DNA from 3 places in the Nonomuraea sp. B10E15 genome. Region 2 is predicted to be linked to each of the others. Evidence: predicted binding sites of a transcription regulator. Region 2 holds the regulator's gene; each other region holds the start of a gene.
The links. The regulator HrcA, encoded in region 2, represses chaperone genes, less so after heat shock. The targets are predictions, from matches to a motif close to TTGGCACTCTCNNNNNGAGAGTGCCAA.
Positions count from the first base shown of each region.

Region 1 (2,261 bases), on a different contig from region 2:
ACGCTCGACGCGATCAGCGGCGACGCCAGGCCCACGGCCGTGATCAAGCCCTCCCTCGACGCGTTCCGCGCGACTGTCTGACAACCAGGAAAGGCGAGTTAAACCATGAGCGTTTCTGTGCGGATTCCCACCATTCTGCGCACCTACACCGGGGGCAACGCGGAGGTCAGTGGCGAGGGTGCGACTCTTCGTGACGTGCTGGCCAAGCTGGACTCTGACTACCCGGGTATCGGCGCGAGAATTCTGGATGAATCGGGCAAGATTCGGCGTTTTGTCAACGTTTATGTGGGGGAAGAGGACGTCCGATTCGCCCAAGGGCTGGACACTCCGGCCCCGGAGGGCACCCAGATCTCCATCATCCCCGCCGTCGCCGGCGGTTGAGTGCGGCAGATCACACTTCGGCGAAGGCGCCCCTTGTGGGCGCCTTCTTCTTTTCCCGGCAATTCAACGTTGAACCGTCGATGAGAGGAAATGCGCAGTCTGCGGATTGACTCTGTTGCCAAACCCCGTGCCACAGGTATGGTCGAGGGCGATCGCCTGGCTGATTTTCCGTTAAGTCAGGCGATTACGGGTCTCGCGAAGGAATGGGCGAGGTCTGGGAGCCCAGTAAGAGGAGTCGGAAGTGGCGCAGGGCACCGTCAAGTGGTTCAACGCGGACAAGGGCTACGGCTTCATCGCGGTAGACGGTGGTAAGGATGTATTCGTCCATTACTCAGCGATCATGATGGACGGGTACCGCTCTCTCGAACAGGGACAGCGTGTCGAGTTCGAGATCACGCAGGGCCAGAAGGGGCCGCAGGCGGAGTCCGTCAGGACGGTCTGATTCACCGCACTGGTATGCACCGGCGGGATCGCGCGGCAGCGCAGTCCGGGCGAACCGTCACCTTCCTTTCGTCGATCCTGGTACGGCGAGCCGCGTGCGCGAACCGCGGCCAGCGGTGCGCCCACGGGGCGGCTCGCCGGACAGACGACTGACCTGGGGGGGAGCGCCGGCCACGGGTGAGTTCGCTTGCACTCGGCAAGGTAGAGTGCTAAACAGTTCGTTGGCACTCTATGCAGTAGAGTGCCAACACCGGATCGAGACGATGGGGTCTGCCGAACGGAGATGCTGACCCATGCCGTCGCGGGCGTCGGCTCGGTCCACGACAAGCCACCCTGCATCTGGGAGGTCTAGCCTTATGGCAGCCAAGATGATCGCGTTTGACGAGGACGCCCGGCGCGGTCTCGAGCGCGGTATGAACCAGCTCGCCGACGCCGTCAAGGTGACCCTGGGCCCCAAGGGGCGCAACGTCGTGCTGGAGAAGAAGTGGGGCGCTCCCACGATCACCAACGACGGTGTGTCCATCGCCAAGGAGATCGAGCTCGAGGACCCGTGGGAGAAGATCGGCGCGGAGCTGGTCAAGGAAGTCGCCAAGAAGACGGACGACGTAGCCGGCGACGGCACCACGACCGCCACCGTGCTCGCCCAGGCGCTGGTGCGTGAGGGCCTGCGCAACGTGGCCGCCGGCGCCAACCCGATGGCTCTGAAGAAGGGCATCGAGGCGGCCGTCGAGCGGGTCAGCGAGGAGCTCTCCAAGCTGGCCAAGGACGTGGAGACCAAGGAGCAGATCGCTTCGACCGCCTCCATCTCCGCCGCCGACCCCGAGATCGGCGCGCTCATCGCCGAGGCGATGGACAAGGTCGGCAAGGAAGGCGTCATCACCGTCGAGGAGAGCAACACCTTCGGTCTCGAGCTCGAGCTCACCGAGGGCATGCGCTTCGACAAGGGCATGACGTCGATGTACTTCGTCACCGACTCCGACCGCATGGAGGCCGTGCTCGAAGACCCGTACATCCTGATCGTCAACGGCAAGGTCTCCGCCAACAAGGACCTGCTGCCGCTGCTCGACAAGGTTGTGCAGTCGGGCAAGCCGCTGCTGATCATCGCCGAGGACGTCGAGGGCGAGGCCCTGGCGACCCTGGTGGTCAACAAGATCCGCGGCCTGTTCCGCTCCGTGGCCGTCAAGGCCCCGGGCTTCGGCGACCGCCGCAAGGCCATGCTCAACGACATCGCGATCCTGACCGGTGGTCAGGTCATCGCCGAGGAGGTCGGCCTCAAGCTCGAGACCGCCACCCTCGACCTGCTGGGCCGTGCCCGCAAGGTGGTCGTGACCAAGGACGAGACGACGATCGTCGACGGCGCCGGTGACGCCGAGCAGATCTCCGGCCGGGTCAACGAGATCCGCGCCGAGATCGAGCGCACCGACTCCGACTACGACCGC
Region 1 covers NZ_JBDPMB010000007.1:31,003-33,263, forward strand. The annotation lists gene thrC (threonine synthase) at 1-81, shown strand, start outside; gene ABGB14_RS21415 (MoaD/ThiS family protein) at 106-381, shown strand; gene ABGB14_RS21420 (cold-shock protein) at 623-823, shown strand; gene groL (chaperonin GroEL) at 1,179-2,261, shown strand, end outside.
Region 1: groL (chaperonin GroEL) is a predicted target of HrcA. The motif match lies at 1,044-1,070, and genes of this name have one in related genera.

Region 2 (2,261 bases):
GGTCGCCGCCCAGGTCGTACATCTGGCGCTTGTTCGGGTCGGACAGCACCTCGTAGGCCTGCGTGATCTCCTTGAACCTGTCCTGAGTCTCAGGATCGGGGTTCATGTCGGGATGCAGCTCGCGGGCGAGCCGGCGGTAGGCCTTCTTGATCTCGTCCTGACTGGCGTCAGGGCGCACCCCGAGGGTGGCGTAATAGTCGCTGTTTGCCACTTATCGACCTCTTAAGATGCAGCCAGGATCTGGCTGACGTAGCGTGCCACCGCGCGCACGGCGCCCATCGTCACTGGATAATCCATCCTCGTGGGTCCCAGCACCCCGAGCCGGGCCAGTTGGTTGTCGCCAGAACCGTATCCGGTCGCGACGATGGATGTGCCCCGCAGGTAGGGGTTTTCCGAGCCGATGCGCACGGTGAGCGCGGACGGGGTGTCGGACGTGGTCTCGCCGAGCAGCCGCATGAGCACCACCTGCTCTTCCAGCGCCTCCAGCACGTCGCGGAGGCCGGTGGAGAAGTCGGCGCCGGCGAGGTTGGCCGCCCCGGCGAACACGATCTTCTCGTCGTGCCGCTCCACGAGGGTCTCGAGCAGCACCGACAGGATCGTCGCCACGGCGGGCCGGTCTTCGGCGGGCAACCGCTCAGGCAGGTCGGCCACCAGGTCGGGCACGCTGGTCAGGCCGCAGCCGTCGAGGCAGGAGTTGAGCACGGCGCGCAGGTGCGCGATCCGCGCCTCCTCCACCACCTCGGGCAGCTCGATCACGCGCTGCTCGACGCGGCCGGTGTTGGTGATCAGCACGAGCATGACCCGCCGGTCGTTCAGCGGGACGAGCTCGACGTGCCGCACCGTCGAACGGGTCAGCGTCGGGTATTGCACCACCGCCACCTGCCTGGTCAGCTGCGCGAGCAGGCGAACCGTGCGGGTCACCACGTCGTCGAGGTCGACCGCGCCGGCCAGGAACGTCTCGATCGCCCGGCGCTCGGCCCCCGACAGCGGCTTGACCTGCGAGAGCCGATCGACGAACAGGCGATAGCCCTTGTCCGTCGGCACCCGGCCCGCGCTGGTGTGCGGCTGCGTGATGTATCCCTCCTCCTCCAGCGCCGCCATGTCGTTCCTGACCGTCGCCGGGGAGACCTTCAGATTGTGGCGATCGGCCAGCGCCTTGGAGCCCACCGGTTCGTTGGTCGACACGTAGTCTTCGACAATGGCGCGGAGCACCGCCAGCTTCCGTTCGTCAAGCACGCGCTCACCTCCTGCCCTCGTGCCATGGGGAAGACACAGGCTCTAGCACTCTGTGTTCCCGAGTGCCAAGTGTACGGCTCTCGCCCACAAGGTGCGATAACACCGTGTCCCGTCCTGCTTCTAGCTTCCGGGAAGGGACAGGCCTCACACTTGCGCACATGACCGACGATTCCCAGCCCCCGTCGTCCGACCAGCCGCCAGGGCAGGATCCCGACCAAGGTCAGTCCCAACCCCCGCAGCACGGCCCGCGACCGGGCTCCCAGCCGGGCTACGGCCCTCAGCCGGGCTCCCAACCCGGCTACGAGCCCCAACCCGGTTCGCAACCCGGCTACGAGCCTCAGGCGGGCTCACAGCCTGGTTACAGTCCGCCGCCTCAGTTCGGGCATCCATCGCCACCCTATGATCAGCCCTCGGGCTACGGTCAGCCTTCGCCCCACGGGCAACCGCCGTACCACAGCGGGCCGTACGCGCGACAACCGCACCACAGCCAGCCCGGGCCGTACGCGCAGCAACCCCAGTACGGCCCGCAACCCCAGTACGGCCCGCAGCCGCAGTACGGCCCGCAGCCGCAGTACGGACCTCATGGCGGGCAACCCCAGTTCCCGCCCCGCATCGACCCGAAGGCCGTGACGCCGCCCCTGTGGTGGCTCGGAGCCGTCTGGGGCGTGGCCGTCGTGTGCCTGATCACCGCCGCCGTCATGTTCGGCGGCGGGGCCGACGCGTCCGGCCTGGCGCCGACCAAGGCGTTCGCGGCCGGTGAAAGCGTCACGGTGCCGATCGACCCCGCGGACAGGCCGGCCGTCTACATCGCCAGCGACACGGCCGTCCACTACGCGTGCGAGATCTCCGGACCGGCCAGGCTGGCCAAGACCACGGGCCTCCCGAGGGTCACGGAGGGCGGCACGGTCTGGCAGCAGTTCCTCGTCATCAACGCGCCCGCCAGGGGCGACTACCAGCTGATCTGCACCCACCAGGAGCAGGCCACCGTACGGTACGGCGTCGGGAAGGACGCCTCCTCCACGGGC
Region 2 covers NZ_JBDPMB010000001.1:346,196-348,456, reverse strand. The annotation lists gene dnaJ (molecular chaperone DnaJ) at 1-211, opposite strand, end outside; gene hrcA (heat-inducible transcriptional repressor HrcA) at 223-1,236, opposite strand; gene ABGB14_RS01640 (hypothetical protein) at 1,395-2,261, shown strand, end outside.

Region 3 (2,261 bases), 1.1 Mb from region 2:
CGCGCAGTTGAGATCGGTGCCCGACAGGATGCGGTAGGCGTCGGCCACGCTGCCGTCGGCGCGGAAGCGCAGCGCCGACGCGCCGCCGAGCAGCGGCAACTCGGAGTTGGACACGTAGATCCAGCCCGCGCCGTCAGGGAAGCAGGCGCCACCGTCGGGCGCCGCGTGCCAGGTCAGCCCGGCCACCTTGTGCCCGGAGCGGGCCACCTCCCTGCCATGGAACCCAGAGGGCAGGGCGAGGCCGTGCTCGCCCGGCAGGCGGAGCGGGCCGTACGGGCTGGGGCCGCCCGGCACGAGCGGGCCCGTGCGGAGGAGAGTCTTGTGGGACATCGTGGGGCCTCCCTCTAGGTGCCACGCTAGTCGACCGCACGGACATGAATGGCAGAGACTCGGCAGACCAAACTCTGCGCAAACCTCACGGCCCCAGAACTTGATCATGCGGGAGACCCTGAGCGGCCGGCAACCCGCGATGCCCGGGCCGTCTTCAGGCTCGAAACGCGCGCCGGCACCCGGCCTCCGCGCGGCGGCCCATCCCGGCGGCCGTCTCGCGGCCGTCTCGGCGGCCGTCTCGCGGGCCGTGTGCGCCGCTCAGGGCAGACGAAGAGCCCGGGTGCTCCGCCCTGCGGATCCCGGGCTCCTCGGGGTCGGTCAGCGCTGGGCCTGGAACATCCAGTGTTGCTTGTCGATGTCCTGCGCCACGGCGATGAGCAGGTCCTGGGTGACGGGATCGGGCTCGTCGGTGACCCGGATGCGCTCGTACATCCGCTTGCTGATGCCGTCGAGCGTCTCGGTGATCCTCGCCACGACCTTGCCGTCCTCCAGCCAGCCGCCATCCGGCTGAGGGAGCTTCGTGTTCCTGGCGACCGTGGCGGAACGGCCGTCCGGGTTGACCCCCAGGGCGACGCTGCGCTCGGCGATGAGGTCCATGTGCTTCCTGGCCAGGTCGGTGACCTTGTCGAGCTGCCGGTGGATCGGGCGGAAGTGTGCGCCGACGAGGTTCCAGTGGGCCTGTTTGGCGACCAGCGAAAGGTCGATCAGGTCGACCAGAGCGCCCTGCAGGGCTTCCGCGACGGTGTTCCTGGCATCACCCGAGAGTGGACCGGTGATCGTGGCCATGTCGTCATTCCTCCCTATTCGGTCGGACTGTCCCTTTTATTAACGACTCTCAGGCCCGCGTTCTTCCGGTGCGCCATGGGTTGACAGTGTAATAGTGACAGTGTCACTGTGAAGGTATGAGCGACACCTGGACCATCGGCGAGCTGGCCGACCGCGCGGCCCGAGCGCTGCGCGACGGTGCGGCGCCTTCCGGGAACGGCAGGGTCAACGGCCGGGTCCGCGACGTGCCCGGCGAGCGGCTGATCAGGTGGTATACGACCATCGGCCTCGTGGACCCGCCCCTCACCAGGCGCGGCAGGATCGCCCGGTACGGACGGCGCCACCTGCTCCAGATCGTGGCCGTCAAACGGCTGCAGGCGGCGGGCCGCTCGATCGCCGAGATCCAGGCCGCCCTCGCGGGCGCGACGGACCGGATGCTGGAGACGACCGCCGCGCTCGACACCGGCACCGCGCTCGGGGACACCGCCGCGCTCGGCGACACCCCCGGGCTCGGCGAGACCGCCGGGTCCGGAGACGCGCCGGACGACCGGGCGCGCGGACGGTTCTGGGCCGAGCACCCGGGTACGGGAGCCGCACGGGACACGGGGCCGCCGGCGGTCGGCCCCCGGCCCGGTCCTGGGGCGCGTGCGGCGAGGACCGGGCGCCGAGCGGGTGCCCTGGTGGCAGGGGTCGTGCTGGGCGACGGGGTGCGGCTGGTGCTGGACGCCGGCCGGGCGCCGTCCGATGAGGACGTTCAGGCGGTGCTGGCGGCGGCCGGGCCGCTGCTCGCGGTGCTCGAAGAGAGGCAACTGATATGAGGATCACTTCGCTGGAGCCCGCACGGTGCCTGCCGGTGCCGGACGCCGGGTTCGGCGCCCTGCGGACCGAACGCGGCAACCTGCCGCTCGAAAGCGTGGACGTGGCCGCCGGCATCTCGGGGCTCATCGCCGGGGTGGAGGTCACCCAGGGGTTCAGGAACCCGTTCGACGTCACCCTGGAGGCGACGTACGTCTTCCCGCTGCCCGACCGGGCCGCCGTGACGGGGTTCAGGATGGAGGCCGACGACCGGGTCATCGAGGGCGTGCTGAAGGAGCGCGGCCAGGCCAGGGCCGACTACGACCAGGCTCTGCGCGAGGGCAGGCGGGCGGCGATCGCCGAAGAGGACC
Region 3 covers NZ_JBDPMB010000001.1:1,449,889-1,452,149, reverse strand. The annotation lists gene ABGB14_RS06710 (alkaline phosphatase PhoX) at 1-330, opposite strand, end outside; gene ABGB14_RS06705 (DNA starvation/stationary phase protection protein) at 649-1,116, opposite strand; gene ABGB14_RS06700 (MerR family transcriptional regulator) at 1,233-1,913, shown strand; gene ABGB14_RS06695 (VIT domain-containing protein) at 1,910-2,261, shown strand, end outside.
Region 3: ABGB14_RS06705 (DNA starvation/stationary phase protection protein) is a predicted target of HrcA. The motif match lies at 1,197-1,223, and genes of this name have one in related genera.